3 regions of the Tsukamurella tyrosinosolvens genome follow, and region 1 is predicted to be linked to each of the others. Evidence: predicted binding sites of a transcription regulator. Region 1 holds the regulator's gene; each other region holds the start of a gene.

Evidence for each region. The regulator LexA, encoded in region 1, represses DNA repair genes until DNA is damaged. The targets are predictions, from matches to a motif close to CGAACANNTGTTCG.
Region 2: BLW32_RS22315 (error-prone DNA polymerase) is a predicted target of LexA. The motif match lies at 4,046-4,059, and genes of this name have one in related genera.
Region 3: BLW32_RS16540 (HNH endonuclease signature motif containing protein) is a predicted target of LexA. The motif match lies at 3,856-3,869, and genes of this name have one in related genera.

Annotation. Positions count from the first base shown of each region.
Region 1 covers NZ_FNSA01000003.1:1,953,717-1,960,782, reverse strand. The annotation lists gene hrpA (ATP-dependent RNA helicase HrpA) at 1-1,706, shown strand, start outside; gene nrdR (transcriptional regulator NrdR) at 1,728-2,201, opposite strand; gene BLW32_RS26705 (LysM peptidoglycan-binding domain-containing protein) at 2,416-3,048, opposite strand; gene lexA (transcriptional repressor LexA) at 3,304-4,014, shown strand; gene BLW32_RS10875 (DMT family transporter) at 3,998-4,927, opposite strand; gene BLW32_RS10870 (LysR family transcriptional regulator) at 5,007-5,861, shown strand; gene BLW32_RS10865 (acyl-CoA dehydrogenase family protein) at 5,858-7,006, opposite strand; gene BLW32_RS10860 (acyl-CoA dehydrogenase family protein) at 7,007-7,066, opposite strand, start outside.
Region 2 covers NZ_FNSA01000003.1:4,105,829-4,112,894, forward strand. The annotation lists gene BLW32_RS22305 (pyridoxamine 5'-phosphate oxidase family protein) at 1-403, shown strand, start outside; gene BLW32_RS22310 (nuclear transport factor 2 family protein) at 333-731, opposite strand; gene BLW32_RS22315 (error-prone DNA polymerase) at 748-4,032, opposite strand; gene BLW32_RS22320 (MarR family winged helix-turn-helix transcriptional regulator) at 4,224-4,685, opposite strand; gene BLW32_RS22325 (amidohydrolase family protein) at 4,778-5,686, shown strand; gene BLW32_RS22330 (serpin family protein) at 5,710-6,981, shown strand.
Region 3 covers NZ_FNSA01000003.1:2,930,023-2,937,088, reverse strand. The annotation lists gene gcvP (aminomethyl-transferring glycine dehydrogenase) at 1-1,310, shown strand, start outside; gene nhaA (Na+/H+ antiporter NhaA) at 1,356-3,212, opposite strand; gene BLW32_RS16545 (antitoxin) at 3,329-3,589, opposite strand; gene BLW32_RS16540 (HNH endonuclease signature motif containing protein) at 3,930-6,065, shown strand; gene BLW32_RS28190 (DUF2510 domain-containing protein) at 6,084-6,470, opposite strand; gene BLW32_RS16530 (type 2 periplasmic-binding domain-containing protein) at 6,597-7,066, opposite strand, start outside.

The DNA of each region.
Region 1 (7,066 bases):
CCGACCGCACCGTGAACTTCGGCCGGATCGACCCCGTCGCCGCGCGGGAGCTGTTCCTGCGACACGCGCTCGTCCAGGGCGAGTGGCGCACGCGGCACCCGTTCTTCGCGCGCAACCGGGCGCTGCTCGACGATGCGGAGTACCTGGAGGACAAGGCGCGTCGCCGCGACATCGTCGTGGACGAGGACGGGCTCTTCGACTTCTACGACCGGCGCGTGCCCGAGGGCATCGTCTCAGCGCGGCACTTCGACTCCTGGTGGAAGAAGGCCTCGCGGACCGATCCCGGCCGGCTCGACTTCACCGCCGACGACCTCCTCGCCGACGGTGCCGCCGACGTCACCGCGGAGGCGTACCCGACGTCGTGGCTGCAGGGACGCATCGAGGTACCGCTCAAGTACCGGTTCGAGCCCGGCGCCGCCGACGACGGCGTCACGGCCCGCATACCCGTCAAGGACCTGGCGACGGTCCGCGCCGACGGATTCGAATGGCTCGTTCCCGCGATGCGCGAGGACCTCGCCGTGGCGCTGATCAAGTCGTTGCCGAAGCAGTTGCGCCGCGAAGTCGTGCCCGCGCCCGACTTCGCCGCGGCGGCGCTGGCGCGCCTCACGCCCCGCGCGGAGCCCCTGACCGAGGGCCTCGCCCGTGAGCTGACGCAGTTGTCCGGCACGGTGATCCGCGCCGGCGACTTCTCCGCCGGCGCGATCCCCGATCACCTGCGGGTGACGTTCACGGTGATCGGCGACGACGGCCGCGTGCTCGGCTCGGGCAAGGACCTCGACGCCCTCAAGCGGGAACTCGGCGCTGCGGTGCAACAGGACCTGTCGAGCCGCGCCGGGGCGTACGAGCGGGCGCCGGCGAAGCAGTGGACCGCCGACACGCTCGGCGACGTGCCGCGGACCATCGACACCGAGGTGCGCGGCAGCCGCGTGGTCGGTTTCGGCACGCTGTATCCCGTCGGTGACGCCGCGGGCGTGAAGGTGGTCGCCGCGGAGCCGGAGCAGGCCGCGCTGATGGGTGCCGGACTCGATGTGCTCCTCGCGAACGCCCTGCCCGCGGCGCACAAGTCGGTGCTGCAGTCCGTCGGGCAGCGGGAGCGCCTCGCGCTGTCGCAGAGCCCGTACGCCACGCCCATGGATCTCGTGGCCGACTGTCGCCGACGCGCCATCACGGACCTTCGTGCCCGCGCGGGCCTCGCGTGGACGCCGGACGAGTTCGCGGCCCTGACGGCCACGGTGCGAGCGGGCCTGGGCGAGGCGGTCCAGCAGAACTTCGCGGACGTCGCGGCGGCCGTGGCGACGGCCACCGAGGTCCGGGGTGCGATCGCCTCCGCTCCGCCGGCACTGCGTGACGCGGCGGAGGACATCGCCGAACAGCTCGATGCGCTCCTGTTCCCCGGGTTCGTCGCGGCGACCCCGGACACGCACCTGCAGCACCTCCCGCGGTACACCGCAGGCGCCGCCGCACGCTGGGCCGCGCTGCCCGCGTCGATCGACCGTGACGACCGCGGCATGGCGACGCTCGACCGCGTGTACGGCGCGCTCACGGCGAAGTTGGACGCCCTGCCGGAACACCGCCGGGACGCCGCGCTGGACCAGGTGCACTGGCTCATCGAGGAGCTCCGGGTGAGCCTGTTCGCCCAGTCGCTCGGCACCGCAGGATCGGTGTCCGAGAAGAAAGTGCTCGCCGCCATCGCGGCCCTGAGCTGAGCCCCGCGCGCGAACGGACGGCTACGCCGCGTCGGTCGGATCCGCTGCGGCGGCGCGGGTGCGGAGGTCGCGGATCGCGGCCTCGAAATCCTCGATGGACGAGAACCCCTGGTAGACGGAGGCGAACCGCAGGTAGGCCACTTCGTCGAGGTCGCGGAGCGGTCCCAGGATGGCGAGGCCGACCTCGTTCGCCGGCACCTCGGCGACGCCCATGGCGCGGATCGTCTCCTCGACCTGCTGGGCGAGCTTGTGCAGGTCGTCCTCGGCCACGTCGCGCCCCTGGCACGCACGACGCACGCCCTTGACGACCTTCTCGCGGCTGAAGGGCTCGGTGACGCCGTTGCGCTTGACGACGGCCATGACCGCGCTCTCCACGGTGGTGAAGCGGCGGCCGCACTCGTTGCAGGAGCGACGCCGGCGGATGCCCTGCCCGTCGTCGAAGACACGCGAATCGACCACACGGGTGTCCTCGTTCTTGCAGAACGGGCAATACATCGGTCCACCTCCCACGCGGCTGCGCTCGGACGTCCGGCGGGGCAACTGCAGCACGGTGGCCCCTGCCACCGTCGTGCTCCGCGATCTCGTCTTCGAGAATACTCGGCGCGGGAACGGCACCACGTTGTCGAGGTGGGCCGAGCGCCCGCCCTGCCGGGAATCCACTATCGCCATACGGGTGGTCATCTGCGTCTCCTTCGCTCGTGGGTGGCGGTCAGTACCGCGGCGTGATGAGGGTCTGGCCGGCGCGCACGCGACCGTCCTGCAAGCCGTTGATCTCCGCGATCTCCGCGACGACGGCGGCCTGAGCGCGATCGGGCGCGATCTCGCGGGCGATCTGTTCCAGGCTCTGCCCGCTGCGCACCGTGACGATCGACGTCAGGGCCGGCTGCGCCGCGGTCGGCGCCGGCTCGGCGGGCGCGGCGCCGCCGAAGAGCACCAGCAGGCCGGCGAAGACGCCGACCGCGAACAGCACGCACGCCGCGAGCGAGGGGCCGGGGGTGCGGCGGGCGCAACCGTCGGTGCGCGAGTAGCCGCGGGGTGCGCGCCGCGCCGCGGAACGCACGCCCGGGCGTTCGACGGTGCGCCGGGCGGACCCGCGCGCGCCGGTCACCCGGACCTCCGTGGGCTCCGTTCGAATCAGGCCCTCGTCGAGGCCGTTCGACGGGGTGATCGATTCCGGAGCCGACTCCCGGGAGCGGCTGCGGGCGAGACGCGGCGAGACCCCGCGCGCCCGGGTGGCACCGCGCCGGTCGGCCGCGGCGGAGCCGTGGCGCACCAGCGCCTGCTCCTCGGCGCCGGCCTCCTGCGCTGCGGTGATGACGTCTCGATCGATGATCGCGGTCATGGTCTCTCCTGATGTCGTAGCGGGTCCTTCTCGCTCACCTACAGGTCTATCGGAGGGGACTGACAAGTTTTTCCATCCAGCCCCACCAGTCACACCGAAGTGCGTGCAAGTGTTCGAGAGAACTTCTGTTCGATTTCTACCACACCCCTCGGTCGAGCGGAAGACACGCGGGGAAATTTCTCGAACAGATGTTTGTCAGGGCGTTCGAGCTGCATTACAGTGGAGTCGGAACCGAACGGGCGTGAGGAGCGACACATGACAGATGAACGACAGGTCCAGCACCGGGACAAGCGCTTCCGCGACGCACAGGGCAACGTCTCCGAGGATCACCTGACCCGGCGTCAGAAGCAGGTCCTGGAGGTCATCCGCCGGTCGGTCCGCGACCGCGGATATCCGCCGAGCATCCGCGAGATCGGTGACGAGGTGGGCCTGACCTCCACATCGTCGGTCGCACATCAGCTGCGCACGCTGGAGCGCCTGGGCTTCCTCCACCGCGACCCGAACCGCCCCCGTGCGGTGAACGTCCAGGGCGCCGAGGAGCGCACCGCTCAGGTGATCCAGAAGGTCATGGAGGACGAGGATCGGATGCCCGAGCCCGCCTTCGTGCCGGTCCTCGGGCGCATCGCCGCGGGCGGCCCCATCCTCGCGGAGGAGGCGGTGGAGGAGATCTTCCCGCTCCCCCGCGAGCTCGTGGGCGAGGGCTCGTTGTTCCTGCTCAAGGTGGTGGGCGAGTCGATGACCGACGCCGCCATCTGCGACGGGGACTGGGTCGTCGTGCGGCAGCAGTCCGTCGCCGAGAACGGCGACATCGTGGCGGCGATGCTCGACGGCGAGGCCACGGTGAAGACCTTCCGCCGGACCGGCCGTGACGTCTGGCTGATGCCGCACAACCCGGCCTTCGATCCCATCCACGGCAACGACGCGGTGATCCTCGGCAAGGTGGTCACCGTCATGCGTCGGATCTGACCGCACCCGCCTCACGCCGCGCCGGCTCGTCGACCGCAGGGTCGGGGGCCGGCGCTCGTCGTCCGCCACGGGAGGCGATCGCGCACGCCGCGCCGCCGAGGGCCAGGCCGGCGATCACTCCCGGGTGCACCGGTTCGCCCAGCATGAGGAAGGCGAACAGGGCGGACACCGAGGGGATCACCGCGAACAGCATCGCGGCCCCGCTCGCCCCCGCGATCCCGATCACCCGCAGGTACAGCGTGGTCGCCGTCATCGAGCTGAGCAGCACCATGAGCACGAGCACGATGGCGCCGCGCACGGGATCGGAGACCGTCGCTCCGAACAGCGCGACCAGGACGCCCGCCGGCACCGCCGCGACGGTCATCCCCACCGCGTTCCCCGCAAGGGGGTCCACCTCGCGGCAGAACCGCTGTTGGTACACCCCACCCAGGGCGATGCCCGTGAGCCCCAGGAGCGTGAAGCCGATGCCCGCACCGGCGTGGGCCAGCGCCGGCACCGTCGACCAGCACGCGGTCACCACCGCCGCCAGCCCCAGCACGGCGGCGAGCGCCCGCCGCGGTGTGAGGGCCTCACGGAGTGCGATCCGCGCGACCACCGTGGTCACCGCCGGATTCACGCCGATGATGAGCGCGGCGACGCCCGCCGGCACGCCGGCCTGCAGGCCCAGGTAGCACCCGAGGAACTGCGTCGCCTGCGTCAGGATCCCGACCACGATCGCGTGGCCCAGATCCGCCCCGCGGGGCAGTCGCCGGCCGGTCGCCCGGACGACGCCGAGCATGAGCACGCCGGAGACGGCGAACCGCAGGAACAGCAGCAGGAACGGGCTCATCGCCGCGATCCCGAGGGCGCCGAGCGGATACCCGAAGGCGTACAGCACCACGACGGAGAGCGCGAGCATCGGCGGAATTCTCATGACTCGATCGTCGAACGCACAGGTACGTCACGTCCAACAATGATTGACGATCACGATCGATCGTGCGTATCGTTCATTCATGGCCGAGCCGATCCTGGACATCGTCCCGCTCCGTAGCGTGGTCGCGATCGCGCGCTGCGGCGGCGTCCACCGCGCCGCCGAAGCGCTCCACCTCACCCAGTCGACCGTCAGCGCGCACCTGCGCCGGCTCGAGAAGTCCACGGGCGGCACGATCGTCGAGAAGGCGGGCCGCGGAATCCGGTTCACCGACCACGGCAACCGCCTCCTCGGGCACGCGCAGACCATCCTCGACGCCCACGACACCGCGGTGCACGCCCTCGCCTCCCCCACCACCCGCACGCTCTCCGTGGCCGCCACCGAGCACGGCGCCGACCGCCTCATCCCCGAGCTCAGCCGGGGCTTCGGGACGCTCCCGGGCGGCTGGTCGGCCCAGTTCCGGTTCGACCGCAGCGCGCAGATCGCCGGGGCCGTGGAGCGCGGGCTCGCCGACGTCGCAGTCTTCCTCGCCCCGCTCGACCACCCGGACGCGGTCGGCCCCATTGCGTTGCACTGGTATGCAACTCGGGAGTGGCGGCGCCCGGACGACGCCGTTCCGGTCCTCCTCTTCGACGACCCCTGCGTCCTGCGCGCTCCCGCCGCGGACGCGCTCGCGCGCAACGGGATCGACTACGTGGTCGCGGCCGAGGCGGCGAACCTCGCGGGCCTGTACTCCGCGGCCCGCAGCGGGCTCGGCGTCACGCTGCTCCCCGCGATCGACGCGACCGACGGCCTCGTCGCCGTGGACACGATGCCCGCCATGCCACCCATCGCACTCGCGGTCAGCGTCGGAGCGCGCGTCCCCGAGCCCGTCCGCGCGGCCGTCCGCCGTGCCGCCGCGTCACTGACCCGCGACGACCAGGCGGAACGCGCCTAGTCCGCGGTCACCTCCGCGTACCGGTGCAGGTGATCGGTGGCGGAACCGAACTCGGTCTCGATCGCAGTGAGCCGCTTGAAGCAGTGGCCGATCGCCAACTCCTCCGTCATGCCCATGCCACCGTGCAGCTGGACCGCGTTCTGCCCGACGAACCGGGCCGCCCGCGCGATGGTGATCTTCGCGGCCGAGACCGCACGACGCCGGACGTACGGTTCCGCGTCGAGATTGAGCACCGCGAGGTAGCTCGCCGCCACTGACTGTTCGAGCTCGAGCGACATGTCCACCATGCGGTGCTGCAGCGCCTGGAAGGAGCCGATCGGTACGCCGAACTGCTTGCGCTGCTTCGCGTACTCGACGGTCTCGGCGACGACGCGGCGCATGATCCCGACCGCCTCGCAGCAGACGGCGGCGGCACCGTCGTCGAGGGCGCGGTCGATCACCTCCCAGGCCCGCCCCTCCGTCCCGAGCAATGCGCGCGCGGGCACGCGGACGTCGGCGAGCTCCAAATCGCCCGTGTGATGGTCGTCGATCGTCCGGAAGTACCGCGCGTCGATGCCGGCGGGCGGAGCCTGTGGGTCGAACTCCAGGAGGAAGAGCGAGAGCCCGTCGCGGTCGAGGCGGTCGCCGGCCGTGCGGGCGGCGACGATCAGGTGGGTCGCGAGCGGCAGGTCGGCGACGACGATCTTCGCGCCGGACAGCACGTAGTCGTCACCGTCGCGCGCGGCCGTCGCGCCGACGTCCCACGGCTCGCGGCCGGACCCGGGCTCGGTGAGCGCGAAGGCGATCCGGGCCCCGCCCGCGGCGATCGCCGACAGCACCGCGTCGGCGGCCGGGCCGCCCGCGCCGCGCAGGAGGGCCGTGCCCACGACGGCGGTGCCGACATAGGGCTCGACGACGAGCGCGCCGCCGAGCTCCTCGGCGATCACCATCATCTCCTCCGGGCCGCCGCCCAGCCCGCCGACGGACTCGGGCAGGGTCGCGGCGAGGATGCCCAGCTCGGAGGCGAAGGCCTCCCACACGGCGGGTTGCCAGCCGGCTTCCGAGCGGGCCGCGCTGCGCGACTCCACCAGCGGGTACCGGCCCGCGAGGTAGGACCGCACGGCGTCGCGCAGCATCGTCTGTTCGTCGGTGAGTGTGAAGTCCATCTACAGCCCCAATGCCGCTTTCGCCAGGATGTTCCGTTGGATCTCGTTGGAGCCCGCGTA
Region 2 (7,066 bases), 2.2 Mb from region 1:
CTACTTCGACGTGTTCAACGCGCGGCTCGCGCGCAATCTCGCACGCGACCCCCGGATCACGGTGCTAGCGGTCGACAGCGGCTCGCTCCGCTGGCTGCGCGCTCTGCTCCGTGGGCGGTTCGAGCAGAGTCCCGGGGTCCAGCTCGTGGGCACGGCCGGCCCGGCCCGGCCCGCGCGCCCCGAGGAGATCACCCGGTTCCGCCGGTTGGTCGGACCGCTCGGCAGGACTCCCGGCGGGCGCGCCTTCTGGTCCGACCTGTCCCGGGTGCGCGACCTCCGCTTCGACGACGCCCGCCCGATCCACCTGGGCCCGATGACGCGTGAGCGACGAGTCAGTCCGCGACGACGGTGCCCTGGTGGAACATCACGGTCCACCGGTTCTCGCGGCGACGCCACACGGTGAGCCGACGGGTGACGCGGTCGCCCTGCGCCAGCGTGTAGGTGAGCAGGTACACGGAGGCGCCCATCGCACGGACCTGGAACTCGCTGGTCTCCCAGTCCGATTCGTCCGGCGGCGCGGCGATCCGCTGGTCGGTCACCGCCCGGACGTGCTCGCGGCTGTACCGCCGGCCCGAGGCACCGACCTCCCAGAAGTCGGGCGCGACCGCGTCGTCGAAGTCGGCGAGCGAGCGCCAGGAGGGGCCGTGGAAGACGGGTTCGCGGCGGCGGAGCTCCGCGAGCACCTCGCGCAGCTCCGGCTCGGTGGTCCGGTCCGGCTCCTCCTCGATCACTTGCCTAAGGCTACCCTCACTGCCAATCGCGGGACCGCGAGGGCACCGACAGGTCCATGCGCTGCAGTCGATCGGCGACGACGGTGACGGCGCCCTCCGCGTTCTGCAGCTTCCCCCGGATCAGCAGCGCGGGCGCCGACTGCGCCAGCCGCCGATACCGCGCCCACAGCCCCTGGCTGCACACCACGTTCACCATGCCGGTCTCGTCCTCGAGGTTGATGAAGGTGACGCCGCCCGCGGTGGCGGGCCGCTGCCGGTGCGTGACGGCCCCGCCCACCAGGACGCGGTCACCGTCGGGCAGCGAGAGGAGGCGGTCGGCCGGGACGACACCGAGACGGTCGAGGGTGGGCCGCAGGAACTCCGTCGGGTACTTGCCGACGGTGACCGACGTGGCCCACACGTCCGCCGCCGCGAGCTCCGTCTCGCTCATGCCGGGCAGGGCGGGCGGCGCGCCCGCGGTGGCGGTACCCGGCAGCCGGTCCGGACGCTCCCGCGCGGCGGCACCCGCCTCCCACAGCGCCTGCCGGCGGTCGCGGCCGAAGCAGTCCAACGCACCGGAGGTGGCGAGCGCCTCCGACTGCGCGACCGTGAGCTCGACCCGAGCCGTGAGATCGGTGAGGCCCGCGTAGGCGCCGCGCGCGTCCCGCTCGTGGGCGATGCGCTCGGCGAGGTCGTCGCCGATGGTGCGGATCGCGGCCAGGCCGAGCCGGACCTCCGCACCCGCGTTCTCCAGATCCGCCCACGGCAGGCTGCGGTTCACGCACGGCCCGTGCACGGTGACGCCGTGCCGTCGCGCGTCGGCGACGAGGGACTGCGGCGAGTAGAAACCCATCGGCTGGGCCCGCAACAGCGCCGCGCAGAAGGCCGCCGGATGGTAGAGCTTGAACCACGAGGAGTAGAAGACCAGCGACGCGAACGACTGCGAATGACTCTCGGGGAAGCCGAAGTTGGCGAAGGCGGCGAGCTTCTCGAAGATCCGGTCGGCCACCTCCCCCTCGATGCCGTGCCGGTGCCGCGCACCGTCGTAGAAGCGCTGCCGCAGCTGCTCCATCTTCTCCGTGGAGCGCTTCGAGCCCATGGCGCGGCGCAGCTGGTCGGCCTCCGCCGGGGAGAAGCCGGCGACGTCGGTGGCGAGTTGCATGAGCTGCTCCTGGAAGAGCGGCACCCCCAGCGTGCGCCGCAGGGCCTTCCACATCGACGGGTGCTCGACGGCCGGCTCCTCCAGCCCGTTGCGGCGGCGGATGTACGGGTGCACCGAACCGCCCTGGATGGGGCCGGGCCGGATGAGCGCGACCTCCACCACCAGGTCGTAGAAGTTCCGCGGTTTCAGGCGCGGCAGCGTGGCCATCTGCGCGCGCGACTCCACCTGGAAGACGCCCACGGAGTCGGCGCGACAGAGCATCTCGTAGACGTTGGCGTCGGCGAGGTCGAGCTGCGCGAAGTCCACGTCGATGCCCTTGTGCTCGGCGAGGAGGTCCTTCGCGTAGTGCAGCGCGCTGAGCATCCCGAGGCCCAGCAGATCGAACTTCACCAGGCCCGCGGCCGCGCAGTCGTCCTTGTCCCACTGCAGCACGCTGCGGTCCTCCATGCGGGCCCACTCGGTGGGGCAGACGTCGGCGATCGGACGGTCGCAGATCACCATGCCGCCCGAGTGGATCCCCAGATGCCGCGGCAGGTCCGCGATCTGCGTCGCCAGCTCGACCACCCGGCCCGGGATCCCCTCGGGCACCGGATCGTTCCGCCACCCCCAGCTGGAGACCTGTTTGCTCCAGGCGTCCTGCTGCCCCTGCGAGTAGCCGAGCGCCCGCGCCGTGTCACGGACCGCGGACCGGCCGCGGTAGGTGATGACGTTGGCGACCTGCGCGGCGTACTCGCGGCCGTACTTCCGGTAGACGAACTGGATCGCCTCCTCCCGGCGATCCGACTCGATGTCGACGTCGATGTCGGGCGGGCCGTCGCGCTCGGGGGCGAGGAAGCGCTCGAAGAGCAGCTGGTTGCGCACCGGGTCCACCGCCGTGATGCCCAGCGCGAAGCAGACGGCCGAGTTGGCGGCGCTGCCGCGGCCCTGGCACAGGATGTCGTTCTCGCGGCAGAAGGTGACGATGCTGTGCACGATGAGGAAGTAGCCCGGGAAGGTGAGCGTCTCGATCACGTTCAGCTCGTGCTCGATCTGCCGGTACGCCTGCGGGTTCCGCTCCGGCGGGCCGTACCGCTCCAGCGCCCCGCGCCGGGTCAGCTCGCGCAGCCAGGTGGCCTCCGTGTGGCCCGACGGGACGTCGAAGGGCGGCAGGTTCGGCGCGATCAGCTTGAGGCTGAAGGCGCACTCGGCGCCGAGCTCGGCGGCGGCCGCGATGGCGCCGGGATGTTCGGGTAGCAGCAGCGCCATCTCGTCGCCCGAGCGCAGGTGCGCGCCGCCCGCGGCGGGGAGCCAGCCGTCGAGTTCGTCGAGGCTGCGGCGGGCGCGGATCGCCGCGAGCGTGGACGCCAGGTGCCGCTGGCCGGGCCGGGCGAAGTGCGCCCCCGTGGTGGCGACGGTGCCCACCCCCATCCGCGCGGCCACGCCGGCGAGGAGATGGTTGCGCTCGTCGTCCTCGGGGACGCCGTGGACGGTGAGCTCCATGCTCACCCGCCCCTCCCCGAAGCGGTCGACGAGCTGCGCGAGGGCGGCGGCGGCACCGTCGGGCCCACCGGCGGCGAGGCCGCGCCGGACCGCGCCCTTGCGGCAGCCGGTGAGGATGTGCCAGTGTCCGCCGGACCATTCGGCGAGGCGGTCCGGGTGGAAACGCAGCAGCCCCTTCTCCCCCGCCTCCATGTGCGCCTCGGCCATCGCGCGCGAGAGGCGGCGGTACCCCTCCTGGCCGCGGGCGAGCACGAGCAGGTGATCGCCCGACGGGTCCTCGGCGCCGGTGCGCATCGCGTCGTGCTCCAGGGACAGCTCCGCCCCGAAGACCGTGGGAACGCCCAGCTCCAGCGCGGCCTCGGCGAACCGGACCACCCCGTAGAAGCCGTTGTGGTCGGTGACCGCGAGGGCCTTCAGGCCGAGCGCGTGGGCCTGCTCGACCATCTCCTCCGGCAGCGCGGCGCCGTCGAGGAAGCTGAACGCGGTGTGCGCGTGCAGCTCCGCATAGGGCACGCGGGAGACCCCGGGACCGCCGCCGGACGGCACGTAGGGCTCGCGCTTGCGGGACCACGCCGGCGAATCGCCACCGTCGCCCGGCGGCTCCTCCGCCCGGCGCACCGGGGCCCGCCCGGAGAGCACCCGCTCCATCTCCGACCAGCTCGGCCCGTTGCTCCATCCCACACCCAGCATTCTACGCTTATATGTTCGATGAATGTTCGACACTCGAACGCTTCACATGCGCCGGACGCTGCCGACACCCGCGAGCGCTGCCACGAACCGGCAGCGTGGACGGAATCCGGCAGCGCGCTGCCGGAACTCACCCGGGCAGCGGGCGATGCCGCGAACACTGTGGCCGCCGCGGCCTGACGGGCTCAGGCCTCGTCGGCGAGACCCGGGGTGACCTTGGAGAGAGCGGCGCGCAGCGCGGTGACGTCGCGCGCCGTGAGGTGGTCGAAGACCAGGCGGCGAACCTCCGCGACGTGCCCGCGGGCGGCACCGTCGAGCGCGGCGAAGCCCTCGTCGGTGAGCTCGGCGTAGGCCGAGCGCCCCTCCGCGCGCCGCACCAGCCAGCCGCGCTCGCCGAGCTTGCGCAGCACGTGCGACAGGCGCGAGGGCGACGAGTTGGCGGCCTCGGCGAGTGCCGACAGGCCGAGCGTGCGGTCGGGCGCCTGCGAGAGCTGCGCGAGCACCATGAACTCGTAGTGGGTGATGCCCGCGTCGGCGCGCAGCTGCGTGTCCAGCTTCGAGGGCAGCCGCATCGCGACGTGGATGAGGGGCAGCCAGGCCGCCATCTCCTCGTCGGACAGCCACCGGGTGTTCCCCGTGTCCACCATCGCCACACCCCCGAACATCACGTCGGGACCCGAGTTTACCGGCTCCGCATTTCGGTGAACGGCGCCTCACCGACGTGGGTACATTGACCGGTATGAGCAGTCCGAGCACCACGCCGGGACCGACCTCCGACGCGGAGATCCCCGTCTACCTGGAGTCCCTCGGCATCCCCGGCCTCGCCGACATCCACGTGCACTTCCTGCCCGAGCCGATGCTGGTCAAGGTGTGGGACTTCTTCGACCGCGCGAGCGCCGAGTACGGCCGCGAGTGGCCCATCCGGTACCGGTTCGACGAGGACACCCGGCTGGAGCTGATCCGCGGCATGGGCGTGACGGCGATCCCCGCGCTCACCTACCCGCACAAGCCCGGGATGGCGGTGTGGCTCAACGAGTGGTGCGCCGAGTTCGCGCGCCGCGTGCCCGACGGCATCCACTGCGCCACGCTCTACCCCGAGCCCGGCGTGGGCGAGTACGTCGCGCAGGCCGTCGCCGACGGTGCGCGGTTGTTCAAGATGCACGTCCAGGTGGGCGTCTTCGCGCCCGACGACCCGCTGCTGGATCCCGCCTGGGAGGTGCTGGCCGCGGCGAGGATCCCGGTGGTGATCCACGCCGGCTCCGGCCCCGTCGAGGGCCCGTACACCGGCCCCGACCGCGTCGGCGAGGTGCTGCGCCGGCACCCCGAGCTGACACTCGTCATCGCGCACCTCGGCATGCCGGAGTACGACCGGTTCGCCGACCTCGCCGAGCGCTTCCCCCACGTGTACCTCGACACCACCATGGCCGCGACCGACTTCACCGAGCGGACCGCCCCGATGCCGCCCGGATACGTCGAGCGGCTCGGCGCGCTCGCCGACAAGGTGGTGTTGGGCAGCGACTTCCCCAACATCCCGTACGAGTACGCGCACCAGCTCTTCGGGCTGGCGCGGCTCGGCCTCGGCGACGAATGGATGCGCAAGGTGCTGTGGCACAACGGCCGCGCCCTGCTGGAGCGCGCGGGCGCCTGAGCACGGGCCGTACGATGGCCCTCATGCAGATCCGGCGCGCCGCGGTGGCGCTGTTCGTCGCGGGGACCCTCGCGGCGTGCGGCGGCGCACCGTCGGCGCCCGAGACCCTGTCGCTCGAGCGGTCCAAGACCGCCTTCGAGCAGGTGGGGATCGACGAGACCCGCGACGACGTGACCGCGCTGGTCTCCACCGCCACCCGCGTCGGCGCGCGGCTCGCGGCGGGCGACCCGCGCGCGGCGAGCACCGCCGTCTCCCCCTGGTCGGTCCTGAGCCTGCTGGGCATGCTCCGAGCCGGGGCGCAGGGCGAGACCGCCGCGCAGCTCGACGGTGCCGGGCTCGGCGCCGCGAAGAACCTCCCGCGGGCGATGGCGGCTCTCACCGGCCAGGCCGCGCAGTGGGCGGGCGATCCGGGCACCGTCCCCACGGGCACACCGCCCGCGTCGCCGCTGTTCCAGTCGCAGGTCGCGCTCCTGACGGCCAAGCAGCCCGAGGACCGGCGCGTCCGGTCCCCGTACCTGGACGCGCTCGCCGCGAGTTACGACACCGGCGTCTACCCGGTGGACTTCGGCCTCGGCGTGGGCGAGCCGCTGGGCGAGTGGGTGGCCGTGAACACCGGCAGCAGCCTCACCGCGGCGCCGCTGCGCACCGACGCCGACACGCGCCTCGCCGCCGCGACGACCGCGTACCTCGCGGCCGCGTGGCGCTTCCCGTTCGACGCCGCCCGGACGCGGCCCGCGCCGTTCACCGCCGCCGACGGCGCCGTTCTCGACCCGCTCACCATGCGCGGCACGGTGCCCGCGCGGGTGGCCGCGGGCGAGGGCTTCACGGCGTTGCAGCTCGACTACGGCACCACGCTCGCACTGCAGATCGTGCTACCCACCCCCGGGACGCCGCTCGCCGACGCGGCGAGCGAGGGCCGGTTCACCGCGGCGCGGATCGCGCTGGCGGGGGCACCGTCGACGCCGCACGAGGTGAGCCTGCCGAAGTGGCGCACCAGCACCTGGACCGGGCTCGCCGATCCGCTCCGGGACGCGGGCCTGACGGCGCTGTTCGCGGGCCCCGGCCTCGACGGCGTGGCCCCGGGATCGCCGTCGCTGGCCGACGCCCGCGCGGCGGCCGTGCTCACCGTCGGAGAGAAGGGCACCGCCACCGACACCGCGACCGCGGCGCCGACCCCGGAGCCCGCGCCGGGCCCCGCGCCCTTCGTGGTGGATCGGGCCTTCGCGTACTCGGTGGTCGACACGGCGACAGGGATGCCCCTGATGATGGGGACGGTCAACCGGCCGGGCGCATAGCCCGCACACCACCTGTTGGTATTGCAAATCCACATTCCTTCCAGCGGTTATCTTTTCACCAAAGTCTCGACTTCACGTTAAGGTT
Region 3 (7,066 bases), 980 kb from region 1:
TCACCTGGCCGGAGTTCTCGCGGCTGCATCCGTTCGCGCCCGCCGCGGACAGCGAGGGGATTCGCGCGCTGATCACCCAGCTGGAGGAGTGGCTGGTCGCGATCACGGGCTACGACAACGTCTCGCTGCAGCCGAACGCGGGCTCGCAGGGCGAGTACGCGGGCCTGCTCGCGATCCGCAACTACCACCTTTCGCGCGGCGACGCGCACCGCACCGTCTGCCTGATCCCCTCGTCGGCGCACGGCACGAATGCGGCGTCGGCCGTGATGGCGGGCCTGCGGGTCGTCGTGGTGGCATCGCGCGAGTCCGGCGACGTGGACACGGCGGACCTCAAGGAGAAGATCGCCAAGCACGCCGACGAGCTGGCGGCGATCATGATCACCTACCCGTCCACGCACGGCGTGTACGAGCACGAGGTGCGCGAGATCTGCGGCGCGGTCCACGAGGCCGGCGGTCAGGTCTACGTCGACGGTGCCAACATGAACGCCCTGGTCGGGCTGGCCCGGCCCGGCAAGTTCGGCGGCGACGTCTCGCACCTGAACCTGCACAAGACCTTCTGCATCCCGCACGGTGGCGGCGGCCCCGGTGTGGGCCCGATCGGCGTCCGCAGTCACCTCGCGCCGTTCCTGCCCGGGCACCCGCTCGAGCCCTCGCTGGGCACGGGCCCGACGATCTCGGCGGCGCCCTTCGGCAGCGCCTCGATCCTCCCGATCACCTGGGCGTACATCCGCATGATGGGCGCCTCGGGGCTGCGCACCGCGACGCTGACCGCGATCGCCTCCGCGAACTACATCGCGGCGCGCCTGAACGACTCCTTCCCGGTGCTCTACACGGGCGAGAACGGCCGCGTGGCGCACGAGTGCATCCTCGACGTGCGCGGCATCTCGAAGGAGACCGGCGTCTCCATCGACGACGTCGCGAAGCGCCTGGCGGACTACGGTTTCCACGCGCCCACGATGAGCTTCCCCGTCGCGGGCACGCTCATGGTGGAGCCGACGGAGAGCGAATCGCTCAGCGAGATCGACGAGTTCTGCGACGCCATGATCGCCATCCGCGCGGAGATCGCCCGCGTGGCGTCGGGGGAGTGGCCGGTGGAGGACAACCCGCTGCGTGGCGCCCCGCACACCGCGGAGTGCCTGGTCACCGAGTGGGATCACCCGTACTCGCGCGAGGTCGCGGTGTACCCGCAGGGCCTGCCGTCGGGCGGCGCTCGGCCGAAGGTGTGGCCGTCCGTCCGGCGCATCGACGGCGTCTACGGCGACCGCAACCTGGTCTGCTCCTGCCCGCCGATCGAGGCCTTCGCGGAGTAGGGGTCGGCCGGGCGCGCCGCGCTCGCCGATCCGGACCGGCGGCGGTCAGGACCGCCGCCGGGACGCGGAGGCCAGCTCCGTCGATTCGAGGGCCGCGATCAGGGTGCGGGCGTCGTGCGGGCCGCGGTGCCGGATCCCGTTGAGGAAGAACGTCGGAGTGCCGCGGGCGCCGCTGTCGTGCGCGCTGCGCTCGTGGCGCCGGATCAGCTCGGCGAGTTCGGGGTCGGCGACGGCGGCGTCGTACCGGGCCAGGTCCAGGCCGATCTCCTCGGCGTACCGTCGGAGGTCCTCGGGTTCCTGGTGGTCCTGGTGCGTGAACAGCATGTCGTGCATGTGCCAGAAAGCGCCCTGCTGAGCGGCCGCCTCGGCCGCGATCGCCGCGCGGAACGCGTGCGGATGCACGTCCTCGAGGGGCAGGTGGCGCACCACGTAGCGGATGTCGTCGCCGAAATGCTCCTGCAGGTCCCGGCCCATACCGGTGGCGCGGGCGCAGAACGGGCACTCGAAGTCGAGGTACTCGACCACGGTGTAGGGGGCGTCCGGTTCCCCGATCGCGTGGTCGCCGCCGTGCACGGCCGGCGTCAGGGTCATCGGCAGGTCGGCGCTGGTCTCGCCCATTCGGACCCGCGCGAACCGGAACACCAGCCAACCCAGCAGGAGCGAGAGCACCATCGCGATGAGCACGCCGACGGTGGCGGCCTTCGCCTGCCGCTCGTCGTCGAGGGCCAGCGAGATGATGAGCAGCGCCATCGTGAAACCGATGCCGGAGAGGGCGGCACCGCCGAGCACGCTACCGCGTCCGACCCCGTCGGGCAGTCTTCCGAGCCCGAGCCGCACGGAGAGCCAGGTGCCCGCCGTGATGCCGAGGAACTTCCCGAGCACGAGGCCGGCGACCACGCCCCAGGTGATCGGGGAGGTCAGGGCATCAGTGAGACCGTCACCGCGCAGGTCGATACCGGCGTTGGCGAGCGCGAAGATCGGCACGACCACGAGCGAGACCATGCCGCGCAGCGACTCGTGCATACGCTCGTTCACCGAGATCGACCGCCGCACGCCGCTGGTCACGATCCGGGCCGCGCCCGCGGCGGGAGCCTGCCAGTAATCGCGGAACAGGTGCTTGGCCTCCACAACGTTCGCGCGGTCCGGGTCGGCCGACGGAATCAGCAGGCCGGCGGCCATACCGGCGAGCGACGGGTGCACGCCCGACGTGATCGTCGCGCCCCAGATGACCACGATCAGCACGATGTACGGGCCGCTGCGCCACTGCCCGCTCCGTCCGAGCAGCCACAGCATGACCAGGCCGAGGAGAGCGATCGCCAGCGCGCCGTAGTCGAGGTCCTCGGTGTAGACGGTGCCGATGATCGCGACGGCGAGGAAGTCGTCGACCACCGTGAGGGTCAACAGGAACACCCGGAGCTGGTTCGACATCCGCGGACCCAGGATCGCGAGCATGCCGAGCAGGAATGCCGTGTCGGTGCCCACGACGATGCCCCACCCGCTGGGAGCTTCGCGGCCCGCGACGGCCAGGTAGATCAGCGCGGGCAGCACCACCCCGGCCAGGCCCGCGATGAGCGGCACCATCGCCTTGCTGCGGTCGCGCAGCGACCCGACCGCGAACTCCTGCCGCACCTCCAACCCGATGAGGAAGAAGAAGATCACCATCAGGCCGTCGTTGATCCAGTGGTGCAGGCTCATGTCGAACCGCAGGTCGCCGATGTCGACGCTGATCGGCGTCTCCCACAGGTGGAAGTAGGCGTCGGAGAACGGCGAATTCGCCCAGAGGAGCGCGATCAGCGAGATCGCGACCAGCAGGAGGGCGCTCCCGGACTCGCTGCGCAGCTTCTCGATCGCGGCGTCGGCCCACGCGGTCAGCCGGCGGTCGGGCGCGTCGGTGGCGGACATGTCGAACACCCTACGGTGGATCCGGCATCACGATCGGGCGCCGTCGTCGAAGACGGACGTGCCCACCTCGATCACGAGGTGGGCACGTGTCGGTGGTGGTGTCGCGGTGGTCCGCGTCAGCCCTGGGGCGGGGTGCCGGGGGCGGAGTCACCACCGGCGGGCGGGGTTGCGCCGCCGGCGGGCGGGGTGGGGCCGCCGGCCGGTGGGGTGGTGCCGGCGCCGCCGGTCACGTCCTTGACCTTGTTCACGGCCTGGTCGATCTTGTCCTCGTGTCCGGCGAACTTGCCCTTCGCCGCGGTGCCCGCCTTGTCGATCACCTTGTTGACCTGGTCGGGGTTCTTGCCGAGCAGTTCCTTGATCTTGTCGAGAAGCGCCATGATGCAACCTTCCGGTGGACTCGTCCGCTGACCGCCGTCGCCTCTGCTTCACCGCGACAGCCGCGGCTGTGTTCCTCGTTCACCGTATCCGAGATCGGGGGTGCCGCCGAGGTCTCGATCGCTCCGATTCCAGACGACGGGGCCCATATGTGGCGAAACCGTGCTCGCGTGCCGGCGTGCTCGGAGACCTCTGTGCGGCTTGGTGCCCGCCCGCGGCGGGCACCGGGGCGGCGCGCGCGGCGAGCTTGAGCGGCGGTACTGCCGACCGGACATCCGTTCGAGTAAGGCTCGAACAAGTATGGCGTGAGCGTTCGAACGGGCGTAGAATCGAAGAATGACAATGCCGGCCGGATTGAGGGACTTACCTGGGATATTGATTCCCTCAGGGCTCGTCGGTGCGGTTGGTCAGGAGCGTGCGGTCGCGGAGATGTTGTTCGAACAACGTCGGTGCGAGAGCCTCGCGTACTGCCGGACGATGACGGCCGTGTACGCCCTGCATCGGGTGATGTACGCCGACGACGAGGCGGAGTACCTGGCGAGGCCGGGCGACTTCGCGGAGGCGCTGGAGGCCCGACGGAGCCTCACCGCGGCAGGTGTGGCGTTGGAGGCGCAGGTCTCGACGCTGCTGCGGCTGGGGTCGACGGCCGCCCGGATCGCGATCGAGACGGCGATCGGCCTCGTGGAGCGGTTGCCCAAGGTGTTCGCGTTGATCGGGGAGAACGTGATCTCGCCCAAGGCGGGGGAGGCGGCGCTGCATCGGTCCCGGGCGCTCGACGGGGAGCAGGTGCGCCGGTTCGACGAACTTCTCGCCGACCGTCTGACGATGGACTACGAAGTACTCTCACTCCCCGCGTTGCGGGAGGCTGCCGACCTGATCGTCGATCAGATCGATGCGGAGGCGGCCGAACGGCGGCGCCGCGCGGCGATCGAGGACCGGAGGGTGAGCTTCCGTCCCGAGCAGGACGGCATGGCCGCGGTGTTCGCCCTCATGCCGGCAGAGGATGTGCGCGAGGTGGAGGCGCGGGTCGACCACATCGCGGGCACCGTGTGCGACGCCGATCCACGGACGCCGGCGCAGCGCCGCGCCGACGGCTGGGTGCAGCTCACCCGGGGATACAGCACCCTCGGCTGCCAATGCGAGACGCCCGACTGCCGCTACCGCGAAGCGCGGTTCCACGGCGAACCGGACGCGGACGGCGTGATCACCCGGTTCGTGACGATGATCAACGTCGTCATCAACGAGCGCGACCTGGCTGCGCCAGAAGGCGATTCCGAAAGGAGATCGGCGCTCGTCACTGGTGCCGAGGCGGAGCACGATCCGACTTCCGGACCTGTTTCCGAGCCCGGTCCTGATGTCGACACTGCAACTGAGTCGGAAGCGGTGCCCGCGGGCGCTGTCGAACGCGATGCGCGAGGTGGCTTCGGGTATCTGGTCGGCCACGGTCCGATCACCGGCGACCACGCGCGCGAGCTCGCTGCTCGCGAGGACGCGAGGATTCGCCCCTTCGGCCAGCGGGTCGGTGAATCGGCGATCGCAGAACAGTTGCCACCAGGACCGATGGAGCGCGAGCGGACCTCTGTTCCCGCATCGGGATTCGACGGCCCGCGCGGGACAGTGGACTTCGCGGCCGTCTGGGCGGACGTCGTCGTTCGGCTCGAAGGTCATGCGGGTCCGGGCGAGGGGGACGGGGGCTGGTTCGGTGGATGTCCGCCCGACGATCTGCCGCCCGACTGCCCGCCGCCGGACGGGTCACCACCCCCTCCGCGCCGCGATGACGATCCCGATGACGCCCCCGATTCACAGGGTGCGCCGCCGGACATCGGTGTGGGCGTCGAGGTCGACGCTCGCGATGCGGGTGGTTCCGGTGCAGTGGTGTCGGCGCGGGGGAGCCACGGGTATCGGCCGTCGGCGGATCTGCGGCGGTACCTGCGGCTGGTGTTCCCGCGGTGCGTGTTTCCCTACTGCACCCGTCCCGCGACGCGGGCGCAGGTCGACCATCGGCGCGAGTACGACCACCGCGACCCGGAGCTGGGTGGCGCTACCTCGGCGGATCAGCTGCAGCCGCTGTGCGTGGCGCATCATCAGCTCAAGTCCGCGGGTGGTTGGATCGACGCGCGCCTGCCCGACGGCCGGATCCTGTGGACCTCGCCGTACGGGCGTCGCTACATCGTCGATCCGAGTGGCACAGTCCTTGCACTGTTCCCCGACCTGAAGCGCGTGCGCTGGACCCTGCCCGATAGCGCCGAAGAATCGAACCGCCGCACGCAGGCCCCACTGCCGGGAGGTCGCACGCGCCTCCAGCGCGAACACGCGCGCCGCGAGCGCCTGCGACAGCGCAACGTCGCCGCGATGGAGGCGGAGCTCGCCCGCGCGAACACTCCCATCAGCACGATCGAGGAGCACCTCGCCGCCGCCATCGGCGAGCCCCGACCGTCGAGCCCGGCACCGTCGTTCGACGACCCGCCACCCTTCTGACCAGCAAACCGCGCCGCGTCAGGTGAGCTTCTCGAAGACCATGGTCGCCTGGATCCGGTCGCCGCCGCCGAGCCCCTTGCTGCCCGACGATGCCGTGGTGATCGTGTGCAGGCGATACCCGAGCGCGGCCTGCTGATTGATGGCCTTCTCGAGCTCGGTGAGATTGCCCGATCCCGTGCCCCACAGCTTCTCCTTGAGGATCACCTGGAGCACCACGTAGCTCATGCCGTTCGCCGCCGGCCTCGGACGGGCACCGGCGGTCGCCTCGGCCTCGATCCGATTCACCATGCCGCTCAGGCCGCGCTGCTGCGGTGGCTGCTGCGTCTGATCCGTCCAGCGCTGCCCGTCCCACCAGCGCTGGGACCCCGATCCGTCGTCGTACCACCCCGGAGTCGTGTTCGTCATGTGCACACCTCGCTGTTGGATGCCGTCACCGCACCGTTCGTACGGTGCGCGGATCGTAGCGAGAAGAAGCCGCGAGGGATCGCGGTTCGGGCCGGAAAGGCGCCGGCGGTGCGCGAACCGCGCCGCCTAGCGGCGGTTGAGAGTGTCTGCGAGAGAGATGACGGCGGCGTTCGACGCGGGAGCCAGGGGCTCGACGGTGCCGAAGGCGACGGACTCCGTCTTCGCGGGCGCGGGTTCGCCGACGACCCGGAAGCCGGCCTCGGCCAGGGGCTTCGCGTTGCCGCTCTGCGTGAGGAAGGAGACGAAGTCGGCGGCGGCGCGATCGTGGGCGTCGGTGGTGTCCTCGCGGTCCAACACGGCCGCGGGGTAGGTCGCCGAGGCGGTAGGGCCGGACGGGTACACCGCGACCGGCGCGGCCGGACCCCGGCCCCGCGCGAACGCGGCGAGCTGCTGCTCGGTGACCGGCACGGCGCGCACCGCGTCACCCGGCTTCGTCAGCGCGTCGAGGGCGGCGCCCGCGGTGGTGGACTTCGGGGCGTCCTTCGCCCAGCGCGCGATCGAACCGGTGACCACGGGGCTCTTCGCGGCCTCGTCGG